3 regions of the [Rhizobium] kunmingense genome follow, and region 2 is predicted to be linked to each of the others. Evidence: predicted binding sites of a transcription regulator. Region 2 holds the regulator's gene; each other region holds the start of a gene.
What was found. The regulator PhoB, encoded in region 2, activates phosphate uptake and scavenging genes when phosphate is short. The targets are predictions, from matches to a motif close to TGTCATNNANCTGTCAT.
Positions count from the first base shown of each region.

Region 1: AC0JZ4_RS14105 (1-acyl-sn-glycerol-3-phosphate acyltransferase) is a predicted target of PhoB. The motif match lies at 2,816-2,832, and genes of this name have one in related genera.
Region 3: AC0JZ4_RS14990 (UDP-2,3-diacylglucosamine diphosphatase) is a predicted target of PhoB. The motif match lies at 2,460-2,476, and genes of this name have one in related genera.

Region 1 is NZ_CDRNXG010000001.1:2,906,154-2,910,657, forward strand. Features, by position in the region: gene yidD (membrane protein insertion efficiency factor YidD) at 1-161, shown strand, start outside; gene arsC (arsenate reductase (glutaredoxin)) at 191-613, shown strand; gene thrS (threonine--tRNA ligase) at 759-2,777, shown strand; gene AC0JZ4_RS14105 (1-acyl-sn-glycerol-3-phosphate acyltransferase) at 2,887-3,771, shown strand; gene AC0JZ4_RS14110 (cupin domain-containing protein) at 3,776-4,165, opposite strand; gene AC0JZ4_RS14115 (GNAT family N-acetyltransferase) at 4,213-4,504, opposite strand, start outside.
Region 2 is NZ_CDRNXG010000001.1:651,521-656,024, reverse strand. Features, by position in the region: gene pstB (phosphate ABC transporter ATP-binding protein PstB) at 1-278, shown strand, start outside; gene phoU (phosphate signaling complex protein PhoU) at 328-1,041, shown strand; gene phoB (phosphate regulon transcriptional regulator PhoB) at 1,178-1,861, shown strand; gene AC0JZ4_RS03310 (PACE efflux transporter) at 1,938-2,372, opposite strand; gene AC0JZ4_RS03305 (GcrA family cell cycle regulator) at 2,585-3,124, opposite strand; gene AC0JZ4_RS03300 (acetylornithine transaminase) at 3,532-4,504, shown strand, end outside.
Region 3 is NZ_CDRNXG010000001.1:3,102,111-3,106,614, forward strand. Features, by position in the region: gene AC0JZ4_RS14980 (ABC transporter permease) at 1-476, opposite strand, end outside; gene dgcA (N-acetyl-D-Glu racemase DgcA) at 590-1,573, shown strand; gene AC0JZ4_RS14990 (UDP-2,3-diacylglucosamine diphosphatase) at 1,594-2,409, opposite strand; gene AC0JZ4_RS14995 (NADP-dependent malic enzyme) at 2,623-4,504, shown strand, end outside.

The DNA of each region.
Region 1 (4,504 bases), 2.3 Mb from region 2:
TCGCGCGTCATGGCCTGTGGTCCGGCGGCTGGCTGACGCTGTTTCGCGTTGCACGCTGCGGGCCGGGCGGCAGCGGCGGCTTGGACCCGGTCGCCGAAACGCTCTCTGAACGTCAGCACTGGTGGGCGCCCTGGCGCTTCTGGCGCCGTTACAGAACCTAGATCGACCCGAACGACAGAAGGCCATATGCATGGACGTCATCATTTATCACAACCCGCAATGCGGTACCTCGCGCAATACGCTGGCGATGATCCGCAATGCCGGGATCGAGCCGACGGTGATCGAATACGTGAAGACACCGCCGACCCGTGAACAGCTGGTGCGGATGATTGCTGACGCCGGACTGAGCGTCCGCCAATCCATTCGCGAAAAGGGCACCCCCTATGCCGAATTGGGGCTGGCCGATCCGTCGCTGAGCGATGATGTCCTCGTCGACGCGATGCTTGCCAACCCGATCCTGATCAATCGTCCCTTCGTGGTGACACCGCTCGGCACGCGACTGGCGCGGCCGTCCGAGCTGGTGCTCGATATTCTGCCCGCATCTCATAAGGGACCATTCGCCAAGGAAGACGGTGAACAGGTGCTGGATGAAGAGGGCAGACGCATCGTCTGATCGTCTGCATCGACCGTTGCGACTGCTTTACTAGAACGGCGAAACGCACTATCACGCGGGCGTTCGTTGCCGCGCAGATCCGTGTGTCTCGCGGCCCTTTTTTGACCACCCGCATTCGTTGGCGGGACTGGACAGGAGAATTTTGATGTCCGTTTCCCTTACATTTCCCGATGGTTCCGTTCGCGTCTACGACGCGGGCACGACCGGCCTTGCCGTCGCCGAATCCATCTCCAAGTCGCTGGCCAAGAAGGCCGTGGCGATCGCACTCGATGGCGAGCTGCGCGATCTCTCGGATGCCGTCAACGACGGTGCGATCGAGATCGTCACCCGCACCGACCCGCGCGCGCTCGAACTGATCCGCCACGATGCCGCCCACGTCATGGCGGAAGCCGTGCAGGACCTGTGGCCGGGTACGCAGGTGACGATCGGCCCGGTCATCGAAAACGGCTTCTATTACGACTTCAAGCGCGTCCATCCGGACAGCAAGGAAGACTGGCCCTTCACGCCCGAAGATCTGCCGAAGATCGAAAAGAAGATGAAGGAGATCATTCAGAAGAATGCCGCCTTCACCAAGGAAAACTGGACGCGCGAAAAAGCCAAACAGATTTTTGGCGACAAGGGCGAGACCTACAAGGTCGAGCTGGTCGACATGATCCCCGAAGGCCAGGACCTGAAGATCTACAATCAGGGCGGCTGGTTCGACCTCTGCCGTGGTCCGCACATGGCCTCGACGGGCCAGATCGGCACCGCCTTCAAGCTGATGAAGGTTGCCGGCGCCTACTGGCGCGGCGATTCCACCAAGCCGATGCTGACGCGCATCTACGGCACGGCATGGGCGACGCAGGAGGAACTGGACCAGTATCTGCACATTCTGGCCGAAGCCGAAAAGCGCGACCACCGCAAGCTCGGCCGCGAGATGGATCTCTTCCATTTCCAGGAAGAAGGTCCGGGCGTGGTGTTCTGGCACGGCAAGGGCTGGCGCATGTTCCAGACGCTGACGGCCTATATGCGCCGCCGCCTGGCCGGCACTTATGAGGAAGTCAACGCGCCGCAGGTGCTGGATAGCTCGCTCTGGGAGACCTCGGGTCACTGGGGCTGGTACCAGGAAAACATGTTCGCGGTAAAATCCGCCTATGCCTTCACCCATCCGAAGGACGAGGAAGCGGATAACCGTGTCTTCGCGCTGAAACCGATGAACTGCCCGGGTCACGTGCAGATCTTCAAGCATGGTCTGAAGTCCTACCGCGAACTGCCGATCCGTCTTGCGGAATTCGGTCTCGTTCATCGCTACGAGGCATCCGGCGCATTGCATGGCCTTATGCGCGTGCGCGGCTTTACCCAGGACGACGCGCATGTGTTCTGCACCGACGAGCAGCTGGCGGCGGAATGCCTGCGCATCAACGAGCTGATCCTGTCGGTCTATGAAGACTTCGGCTTCCAGGAAGTCGTCGTCAAGCTGTCGACTCGTCCTGAAAAGCGCGTCGGCACGGATGACCTTTGGGATCGCGCCGAAAGCGTCATGACCGACGTGTTGAAGACGATCGAGGAACAGTCCGGTGGCCGCATCAAGACCGGCATCCTGCCGGGCGAGGGCGCGTTCTACGGTCCGAAGTTCGAATACACGCTGAAGGACGCGATTGGCCGTGAATGGCAGTGCGGTACGACGCAGGTCGACTTCAACCTGCCGGAACGGTTTGGCGCCTTCTATATCGACCAGAACTCGGAAAAGACCCAGCCGGTGATGATCCACCGCGCCATCTGCGGCTCGATGGAGCGTTTCCTCGGCATCCTCATCGAAAACTTCGCCGGCCATATGCCTTTGTGGTTCGCACCGACGCAGGTCGTCGTCGCCACGATCACCTCGGATGCCGACGATTACGGTCGGGAAGTGGCCGAGCAGCTGCGCGAGGCGGGCCTGCAGGTCGACACCGACTTCCGCAACGAGAAGATCAACTACAAGGTCCGCGAGCACTCGGTCGCCAAGGTCCCGGTCATCATCGTCTGCGGCCGTCAGGAAGCCGAGCAGCGCTCGGTCAACATCCGCCGTCTCGGTTCGCAGGCCCAGACCGCCATGTCGCTCGACGAGGCAATCGCCTCGCTGGTTGACGAGGCGACACCGCCGGACGTCAAGCGTCGCAAGGCCAAGCGTATCACCGCCGCCTGAGCCGGCAATGATCGACAGCGCCCGTCATGCACGGGCGCTGTCAGAATTCTGTCATCGATCCGAAATATTCTATCCCCCTAATCAATGGCGGGTATTCCGCGGAGACTGAATGCGCTTCCAGGAACTCTCCTACGCCAACGAGCGAGACCCAAAGCTGAAACGCTGGTTCATCCGCTCGATCGAAGGCCTGTCCGGCCGCGACCGCTATGCCCGCCTCTATGACATCTGGCGTGCCGATATTGTCGGCAAGACGGATCGGGTGTTCGGCAAGATGCTCGACCTCATCGATGTCGAACTCGACGTGCAGGGCGCATGGCCGCCGCCGGTCGAGCAAGGGCGACCGCTCGTCATCGTCGCCAACCATCCGTTCGGCATAGGCGACGGGATCGCCGTTCTCGCCATGGCCGAGCAACTTGGCCGGCCGTTCCGCGTCCTCATCAACGATGAACTGCTGAAAGTGCCGGAAATGGCACCCTATTCGCTGCCCGTCTCCTTCGAGGAGACCAAGGAAGCGCTGGCGATCAACATGAAGACCCGTCACGAGTCGCTGCGACTGCTTCAGGAGGGGGTGACGATCATCATCTTCCCGGCGGGCGGCGTCGCCACCGCGCGCAAGGGTTTTGGCGCGGCCGAGGACCTGCCTTGGAAGATCTTTCCGGCCAAGCTCGTGCAGTCGGCCAAGGCCGATGTCGTTCCGGTCTATTTCGAAGGCCAGAACGGAGCGATCTTCCACATCGCCAGCAAACTGTCCCTGACATTGCGGCTGTCGCTGCTGATCCGCGAGTTCAAGCGCCTGTCGGGCTCGACAATCCGGGCGCGATCCGGTGCCATCATGCGCTGGGAAGAGCTGTCGGCGATCAGGGACCGCAAGGATCTGCTCACGGTGCTGCATGACGCGGTATTTTCCATGCGGCCGATGAAGCGTTCCCGGCTTGCAAAATTCCAGGCGCGCCGGCAGGCGGCGCGCGCAGCCGTCGACAGGCGCGCGGCCTGACAGGCTATTCCAGATCCGTCTGGATCCAGCGGGTGGAATGATGGATGTCGATCGTCTGCAGCCGTCCGGTGCCGATGTTCTCGAACCGGTGCGGAATCCCGGCAGGCCCGAGCACCGCTTCGCCCGCACCTGCCTCGATCACATGGTTGCCGACAAAGAAACGCGCCCTGCCTTCAATGACGATGAAGGTTTCGTCATAGGGGTGGACATGCAGTCTCGGCCCTTCGCCCGGCGTGTCATTGCCGTAGGCAAGGATGGTGACCGGCCCGCCGAGAACCTCGCCGAAGAGAGAGCCGCGCCACGCGCCCTCCCTGGACGGATCGAAGACCATGCCCTTTGAAGGTGGCCTGCCATCCGGCGTGATCGTGTCGGGATCGAAATCTCTGCGCGTCACCACTCACCTCCCTGATTTCGTGGCTGATCGTCGATGGTATCGCGTGGCTATTTCAGGTCGAGATTCTTTTCGAAATAGACGCGGTTGAAACCGTTTTCCGTTCGGCGGTCGATCTCGACATAGCCGAGGCGGGGATAGATCGACAGGTTCTCTGTCATCTTCTCGTTGGTGTAGAGCTGCACCGTCACGAAGCCCCGTCGCTTGGCCTCGATCTCGCAAAAGCCGATCAGCGACTTGCCGATGCCCTTGCCGGCGGCGGCGGGCAGGACGGCGACATTCTCCAGCATGATGTGATCATCTTTGGCAAAGAAGACGATGAAGCCCTGCAATTCGCCGTCG
Region 2 (4,504 bases):
GTGCGGTCGCGGTCTCGCCGGAAGTGATCCTGATGGACGAACCCTGCTCGGCGCTCGACCCGATCGCCACCGCCAAGGTTGAGGAACTCATCCACGAGCTGCGCGCCAACTACACGATCGTCATCGTGACGCACTCGATGCAGCAGGCGGCCCGCGTCTCGCAGCGCACCGCCATGTTCCATCTCGGCCAGCTGGTCGAGGAGAACGACACGGACAAGATGTTCACCAATCCGGATGACCAGCGCACCCAGGATTACATCATGGGTCGCTTCGGCTGATCGGCGATAAGCCATTTGCCTGCTGCTACGGATTTTCAAGGACAAGAAGATGGTATCCAGTCATATCCTTTCTGCCTACGACGAAGAACTGAAATATCTGCGCCGCCGCATTTCCGAAATGGGCGGCCTGGCCGAGCAGATGTGCGGCGATGCCGTGCGCGCTCTGGTCAACTCCGACTCTGCGCTTGCCCAGAAGGTCATCTCCGACGACGTGATCCTCGATCACGCCGAACGCGAAATTCAGGACAAGGCGATCGTCACCATCGCCAAGCGTCAGCCGATGGCGGCCGACCTGCGTGAAATCATCGGCACCCTGCGCATCGCAGCCGATCTGGAGCGCGTCGGTGATCTTGGCAAGAACACTGCCAAGCGCGTCATCGCGGTGCAGGGCACCGGCGTGCCGCGCAAGCTTGCCCGCGGTCTCGAGCATCTGTCGGATCTCGCGGCCGTCCAGCTCAAGGATGTTCTCGATGTTTACGCCACCCGCTCGGCGGAACGGGCAGAGGCGATCCGCTCGCGCGATGAAGAGATCGACGCGATGTACACGTCGCTGTTCCGCGAGCTTCTGACCTACATGATGGAAGATCCGCGCAACATCACCACCTGCACGCATCTCCTGTTCTGCGCCAAGAACATCGAGCGTATCGGCGACCACGCGACCAACATCGCCGAGACAATCTACTACATGACCACGGGTGCGGCGCCGGAAGGCGAGCGCCCGAAGGATGATACGGCAAACACTGTCGGCGCTGTCGCCGAGTGATTGCTGCCGGAGGGCCGCACGTCCTTAAGGACGTGCATGGGGCGCTCGATTGCTAAGAAACTGCGCATCGGGCCTTCCGAAAATCGAGCCGATTTTCGGGCCGATGCAGCAGCGTACCTGACGGAGCGTAATGAGGATGCAGCCAAGAATTGCGGTAGTGGAAGACGAGGAGGCGCTGAGCGTCCTCCTCCGTTACAACCTCGAAGCCGAAGGCTACGAAGTCGAGACCATCCTTAGGGGGGACGAGGCGGAAATCCGGCTTCAGGAACGCGCTCCGGATCTTCTGGTCCTCGACTGGATGCTGCCGGGCGTATCGGGCATCGAACTGTGCCGGCGCCTGCGCATGCGGCCGGAGACGGAACGTCTGCCGATCATCATGCTGACGGCCCGCGGCGAGGAAAGCGAACGCGTTCGCGGCCTCGCGACCGGCGCGGACGATTACGTCGTCAAGCCGTTCTCGACGCCCGAGCTGATGGCCCGCGTCAAGGCCATGCTGCGCCGCGCCAAGCCGGAGGTTCTCTCCAGCGTTCTGAAATGCGGAGACATCGAGCTTGATCGCGAGACCCATCGCGTTCACCGCAAGAGCCGCGAAGTGCGCCTCGGTCCGACGGAATTCCGCCTTCTGGAATTCCTGATGGTTTCGCCGGGCCGCGTCTTCTCGCGTTCTCAGCTTCTCGACGGTGTCTGGGGCCACGATATCTATGTCGACGAACGCACCGTCGACGTCCATGTCGGTCGCCTGCGCAAGGCGCTCAACTTCTCCAACATGCAGGATGTCATCCGCACCGTTCGCGGTGCGGGTTATTCCATGGAATCCTGATCAACAGGATCTGACGGAACGAACATCAGCCCGGAAGCGGTCGACGCTTCCGGGCTGATTTCTTTTTGGGAAGAGATCAGGCTTCTGCCTTCTCCTGCCATTCGGGCAGAGGAAACACCCGGTCGTAGCTCCAGTTGAAGACGAAGGCGTAGACCAGGTAGAAGAGCGCGAACGAGATATCCATCACCAGCGCATGCCAGAGCGTCACGCCGAGATACCAGGCGATGAACGGCAACAGCACGACCAGCAGGCCGAGTTCGAAAAGAACCGTATGCAGGACGCGCAGAGCCAGCGTTTTTTCCGTAGTGCCGCGCAGGCGCTGCATCGCATGGTCGAAGCCGAGATTGTAGACATAGTTGAAGATCGTCGCGAGCGTCGATGAAACGATGCCGATCACGCCCATATGCGAGATGGGCATGTCGAACACGAAAGCGCTGAACGGAATGAACAGCGCAAGTCCGATGATTTCGAAGCTGATGGCGTGGCGAATACGGTCGCGTGTGGTCCGCATGACTTTATACCCCTTGGGCTCTGCCGGGTCGTCCCGGTTGTTGATGCCCATACTGGGGGAGGTCGTCCTCGCTCACAGAATAAATAAGGTCTTGTGCTGCGAAGGGCAAGCGTCGAACGGGCAATCCTGCCTTGCAGCCGGGGCATGTCCAGGGACCGGCAATAAAAAAGCGGGCCTTAAAGCCCGCTGTTTTGAAGTCCGTGCCGTGCCGGTCAGGCGCGTGCTGCACCCGCCTTACGGCGCTCGTGTACCGGCTGGTAAGCCAGCTTTGCGTGGTACTTGCAGTAGGGCGAGCTGTCCTGGGACTCGCAGCCACAGAAATGGAAATCGTCCGTCAGCGGGTCGCCGACCGGCCACTTGCAGGTGCGCTCGGTCAGTTCGGTCAAGGCGAGTTTCTTGGAGATCGGCAGGACGATATTGGCTGCCGGGCGCAGCACCAGTTCCTGGCGGGCTTCGATCTCGATTTCCTCGTGGACGACGGTTGCGCCGACCGGGCGGGTAACGGTGCGGGTGGCCGTTGCCGTACGCGAGGCGAAAGTCTGCGGGCGAGGCGCGACAGCCGGGCGCTTGACGGCGCGGTTGGTGGCAACGGTGCCGCCTGCCTTGGCGCGACCCGGAAGGTTGAGACGGTGAACTTTGCCGATGACGGCGTTCCGGCTTACGCCTCCAAGTTGTGCTGCAATCTGGCTGGCGCTGAGGCCCTCTGCCCAGAGTTTCTTCAGTCTTTCGACGCGCTCGTCTGTCCAGTTCATGCCCGTTCTCCGCCTTTGAACGACTTCGGCATGCAGAATCCGTCTCCGATGCGGCGGATGTAAAACCCGTCGCAGATACTATATATAGCTTGTCGGTGACTAGTTCCGCCGCATGCAGTCTAGTAATTGACCATTAACCTAGAGGTCGGTTGACTCCGTGACAAGAGTCCGGGGAATCGTCGGGAATCGATTTTCGGGTTTTCCCCAACTTGCTTCCCTGTCGAGTCATTTTTGCCACAGCCGGTGGTGGTGGCCCGAGGGGGCGAAGGCCCTGCAATTCCGCGAGTTTTGTTGACATTCCCCTGTCGAGCGATGATAGTGCGACCGCCGCCCCGAGGGCGGCATTTTGATTTTTTGAAATGTCCTTTTTCGAACGGGACATTGATTGCCTCAGGAGTGATGTCGCCATGGCTGAAGCCGCGCTTTTCGACACTTTTGCCCGGGCCCCGCTGCGCTTCGAGCGCGGTGAGGGCGTATGGCTCGTGACGGAACGCGGCGAGCGATATCTGGATTTCGGCGCAGGCGTCGCCGTGACCTCCTGCGGCCATGCCAATCCGCATCTCGTCGAAGCACTGAAGTCGCAGGCCGAGAAGGTCTGGCATCTGTCGAACCTCTACGAGATCCCCGAGCAGGAGCGCCTTGCCCGTCGCCTGACGGAAGCGACCTTCGCCGACAAGGCGTTCTTCACCAATTCGGGTGCGGAAGCGCTGGAATGCGCCATCAAGACGGCACGCCGCTACCATTTCTCCAAGGGGCACCCGGAAAAATTCCACATCATCACCTTCGAAGGCGCCTTCCACGGCCGCACGATCGCGACGATCGCTGCCGGCGGTCAGGAAAAGTACATGGAAGGTTTCGGGCCGAAGGCGCAGGGTTTCGATCAGGTGCCTTTCGGCGATCTTGAAGCGCTGAATGCCGCGATCGATGAAAATACAGGTGCGATCCTCATCGAGCCGATCCAGGGTGAGGGTGGCGTGCGCGCCGTTCCGAAGGAATTCATGCGCGAGCTTCGCCGCATCTGTGATGAGAAGGGCCTGCTGCTGATCCTCGACGAGGTCCAGACCGGCGTCGGCCGTACCGGCAAGTTCTTCGCTCACGAATGGGCGGGCATCACGCCGGATATCATGGCGATCGCCAAGGGCATCGGCGGCGGCTTCCCGTTCGGCGCATGCCTTGCGACGGCCGAGGCCGCATCCGGCATGAAGCCCGGCATTCATGGAACGACCTATGGCGGCAACCCGCTCGCCATGGCCTGCGGCAATGCTGTGCTCGATATCGTCCTGGCTGAAGGCTTCCTCGAAAATGTCCGCGACGTATCGCTTGTTTTCCGCCAGGGTCTGGCGGCACTCAAGGATCGCTTCCCGGAAGTGATCGAGGATA
Region 3 (4,504 bases), 2.5 Mb from region 2:
GATACGCCCGTGCCGCGGCCGAATTTGAGCTGTGCGCCGCGCACGGCGGAGCCCAGAATATGCATCGCCGCGTAGAAGTCGCGGCCGATCTCGACCGCAAGCCTGCCGGGCGGCGTGAATATCTTCTCGAACAGGCTGCGCTTGTCTGCGGCGTTCTTTTCAGGCGCCGGCGTCTTTTCCGGCAGGGCCGCAATCAGTTCCTCGATCGCGCCATTGCCGCCGGAAAGCGATGCCTGGCCTCCGTCACCCGTCTTCGACGTCATCAATCGGCGAATCAGCCAGGCGCCCGCGGTATCGATGCTGGTGATTCCCGAAAGCTCGATTTCGACCGCCCCCGCACTGCCGGATTTCTCCAGGCGCTCGAGGTCCTTGAGCACGGTCGCAATCGAATGATTGCGCCAATCCCCCGTTAAAACATACCGATTTCCGCCGCTTGGCAGGTCTTCTGCGTCGATCTTGGCCAGGCTGGGACTCACGGGGCGCGGGTGCTCACTTTAAAAGGTCTGTACCGGCAATGCATTGATCGCGCACCGGGAAACCGCAATATAGCGGCATCGCCCGCTTTTGCCACATTAGGACATTTAAAACCATGTCGCGTCACCTTGAAGCAACAATCGAGGCCTTTCCTATCGCCGGCAGCTTCACGATCTCGCGCGGCTCGAAGACGGCGGCGGAGGTGATCGTCTGCACAATTTCAACCAACGGCCGGAAGGGCCGAGGCGAATGCGTGCCCTATCGCCGCTACGGCGAGACGGTCGAGGGTGTTTTCGCTGACATTCTGTCGACAAGGCAGGCGATAGAGGCCGGAATGACACGGGCGGAATTGCAGCACGCAATGAAGCCGGGTGCTGCCCGCAATGCCGTCGATTGTGCATTCTGGGATCTCGATGCCAAGACGCGCGGATCGAGCGTCGCCACCATTCTCGATATCGTCGCCAAGGAGCCGATCGTCACCGCGTTCACTTTATCGCTATCCGATGCGGCAAGCATGGCAAAGGACGCGCAAAAGAATCGCGATCGACCGCTCCTCAAGATCAAACTCGGCACGGAAGACGACGAGGAGCGTATGCGCGCGGTGCGCAGCGCCGCACCCGATTCGCGCATCATCATCGACGCCAACGAAGGCTGGACGGAAGAAAATCTCCGCCACCACCTGTCCGTTGCCCGTGAACTCGGCATCGCGATGATCGAGCAGCCACTGCCGGCGGGCAAGGATGAAATCCTGTCGCGGATCGAGCGCCCGGTGGCCGTCTGCGCCGACGAGAGCGTTCACTCGACCGCCGATCTTGCCGCACTGCGCAATCGTTATGACGCGGTCAACATCAAGCTCGACAAGACCGGCGGCCTGACCGAGGCGATGGTGATGAAACAGGAGGCCCAGCGACTGGGCTTTCAGGTCATGGTCGGCTGCATGGTCGGCACCTCGCTCGCCATGGCACCGGCGGTGCTCTTGGCGCAGGACGCCGACTATGCCGATCTGGACGGGCCGCTGCTGCTCGCCAAGGACAGGGAGGGCGGCCTGCGCTACGACGGGTCGCTCGTCTACCCACCCTCACCCGGCCTCTGGGGCTGAGCGGGCGCGACCCTTCCCATTCAGGCCGCCTGCATATCCTTGATCTTCGACGGTGCCGGAAGCGCGTGAAGCTCAGCGGTTGCGGCGATATTGCGCCAGGTGATCAGCTCCAGCGTTCCGTCGAAATGCTCGACGATTGCCGTGCAGCTTTCCACCCAGTCTCCGGTATTGACGTAGTGAATGCCGTCGATGTCTTCCATCACCGCATGATGGATATGGCCGCAGATGACGCCGTCGACCTTGTGGCGGCGCGCTTCCTCGGCCACCACCTTCTGGAATTCGCCGATGAAATTGACCGCATGCTTGACCTGCAGCTTGGCCCAGGCCGAAAACGACCAGTAGGGCATGCCAAGCTTGCGACGCACCGCGGCCAGCACGACGTTGATGGCGATCGCCGCGTCATAGGCCCAGTCGCCGAGATAGGCGAGAAGACGGGCGTTGCGGACGACGACGTCGAACTCGTCGCCATGCAGGATCAGATATTTCTTGCCGTCGGCCATCTCGTAGGTGGCGCGGTCGGCCACTTCGATGCCGCCGAAATGGGTGCCGGGGAAATCGCGCAGGAACTCGTCGTGATTGCCGGGGATATAAACGATGCGGCTGCCCTTGCGCGCCTTGCGCAGCAGTTTCTGCACCACGTCGTTGCAGCCCTGCGGCCAGAACCAGGAGCGCTTCAGACGCCATCCGTCGACGATGTCACCGACCAGGAACACGGTGTCGGCTTCATGATGCTTCAGGAAATCCAGAAGCAGATCCGTGCGTGCGGCTTTTGAGCCCAGATGCACGTCGGAGATGAACAGAGTGCGGAATTTGCGTGCTTCAACTGTCTCTGCCACGGAAGCCGTCCTTTCATAGTCTGCCCCGCGCCTTCCAAAACCAGACTCGTGTATCAGGATGATGACACGCAGCCGGTTTGAGCCGTCTGCGCATTGCGCTTCGATTTCCGCTGCGGGACGAAAATAGCTGCTGTTCCAGCGGCACGATTGTTGTAAGGAGAAGGCCCATATTCGCCGGGTGACCGGCAGAAAATGAGCAAGGCAGGAGACATTATGGACGCGAAAGAAAATCCGAAATCGGCCCTCCCGAGCAGCGCCGACCTCGACGAACAGGCACTGTTCTTCCACCGGTATCCGCGTCCCGGCAAGCTGGAAATCCAGGCCACCAAGCCGCTCGGCAATCAGCGCGATCTCGCGCTCGCTTATTCTCCGGGCGTTGCCGCTCCCTGTCTTGCGATCCGCGACAACCCGGAAATGGCGGCCGAATACACGGCCCGCGCCAATCTCGTCGCGGTCATTTCCAACGGCACCGCTGTTCTCGGCCTCGGCAATATCGGACCGCTCGCCTCCAAGCCGGTGATGGAAGGCAAGGCGGTCCTTTTCAAGAAATTCGCCGGCATCGACGTTTTCGACATCGAGATCGACGCCAACAGCATCGGCGAGATGGTTTCCACCGTATCGGCGCTGGAACCGACCTTCGGCGGCATCAACCTGGAAGACATCAAGGCGCCCGAATGCTTTGAAGTCGAGCGCCAGCTGCGCGAGAAGATGAACATCCCGGTCTTCCACGACGACCAGCACGGCACCGCGATCATCGTTGCCGCCGCGATCCTGAACGGCCTGGAACTGGCCGGCAAGTCGATCACCGACGTCAAGATCGTTACCTCGGGCGCCGGTGCAGCCGCACTGGCCTGCCTCAATCTTCTGGTTTCGCTCGGCGCGAAGAAGGAAAATATCTGGGTCCACGATATCGAAGGTCTGGTCTACGAGGGCCGCACCGAACTGATGGACGAATGGAAATCGGTGTTCTCGCAGAACAGCGACAAGCGCGTTCTGGCCGAGAGCATCGATGATGCCGACGTCTTCCTCGGCCTCTCTGCCGCGGGCGTGCTGAAGCCCGAACTTCTGGCCCGCATGGCACCGAAGCCGCTGATCATGGCGCTTGCCAACCCGACGCCGGAAATCATGCCGGAACTGGCCCGTCAGGCACGCCCGGACGCGATGATCTGCACCGGCCGCTCGGATTTCGCCAACCAGGTCAACAACGTCCTTTGCTTCCCCTACATCTTCCGTGGCGCGCTGGATTGCGGCGCGAGCACGATCAACGAAGAGATGAAGATGGCGGCGGTCAAGGCGATCGCAGCACTCGCCCGAGAGGAAGTTTCCGACGTCGCGGCCAAGGCCTATAGCGGCGAAACCCCGGTCTTCGGCCCGGATTACCTCATCCCTTCGCCGTTCGACCCGCGCCTCATCCTGCGCATTGCTCCGGCCGTCGCCCGTGCTGCCGCCGAAACCGGCGTTGCTGCCCGTCCGATCCAGGATTTCGAAGCCTATCTCGACCAGTTGAACCGCTTTGTCTGGCGCTCCGGCTTCGTCATGAAGCCGATCTTCACCGCCGCAAAGGTGGCCGAGAAGAAGCGCGTCATCTTTGCCGAAGGCGAAGACGAGCGCGTGTTGCGCGCCGCCCAGGTGCTCCTTGAAGAAGAGATTGCCAAGCCGATCCTCATCGGCCGTCCCTCCGTCATCGAAGCGCGCCTGAAGCGCTTCGGCATCCGCATTCGCCCGAATGTCGATTTCGCCGTCGTCAACCCGGAAGACGATCCGCGATACCGCGACTATGTCGAGGATTATTTCGCGCTGGTCGGCCGCGAGGGCGTCAATCCGGAAGCGGCGCGCACTATCATCCGCACCAACAACACCGTCATCGGTGCGCTGTCGGTCAAGCGCGATGAAGCAGACGCGCTGATCTGCGGTCTCGAGGGACGCTATGACCGCCACCTGCGCGATGTTCGCCAGATCATCGGCAAACGCGACGGCGCATCGACCTTCGCCGGCCTCAGCCTGCTGATTTCGCAGCGTGGCGCGATCTTCTTCACCGACACGTTCGTCAACTACAATCCGACGGCCGAAGAGATCGCCGAGATCACCATTCTCG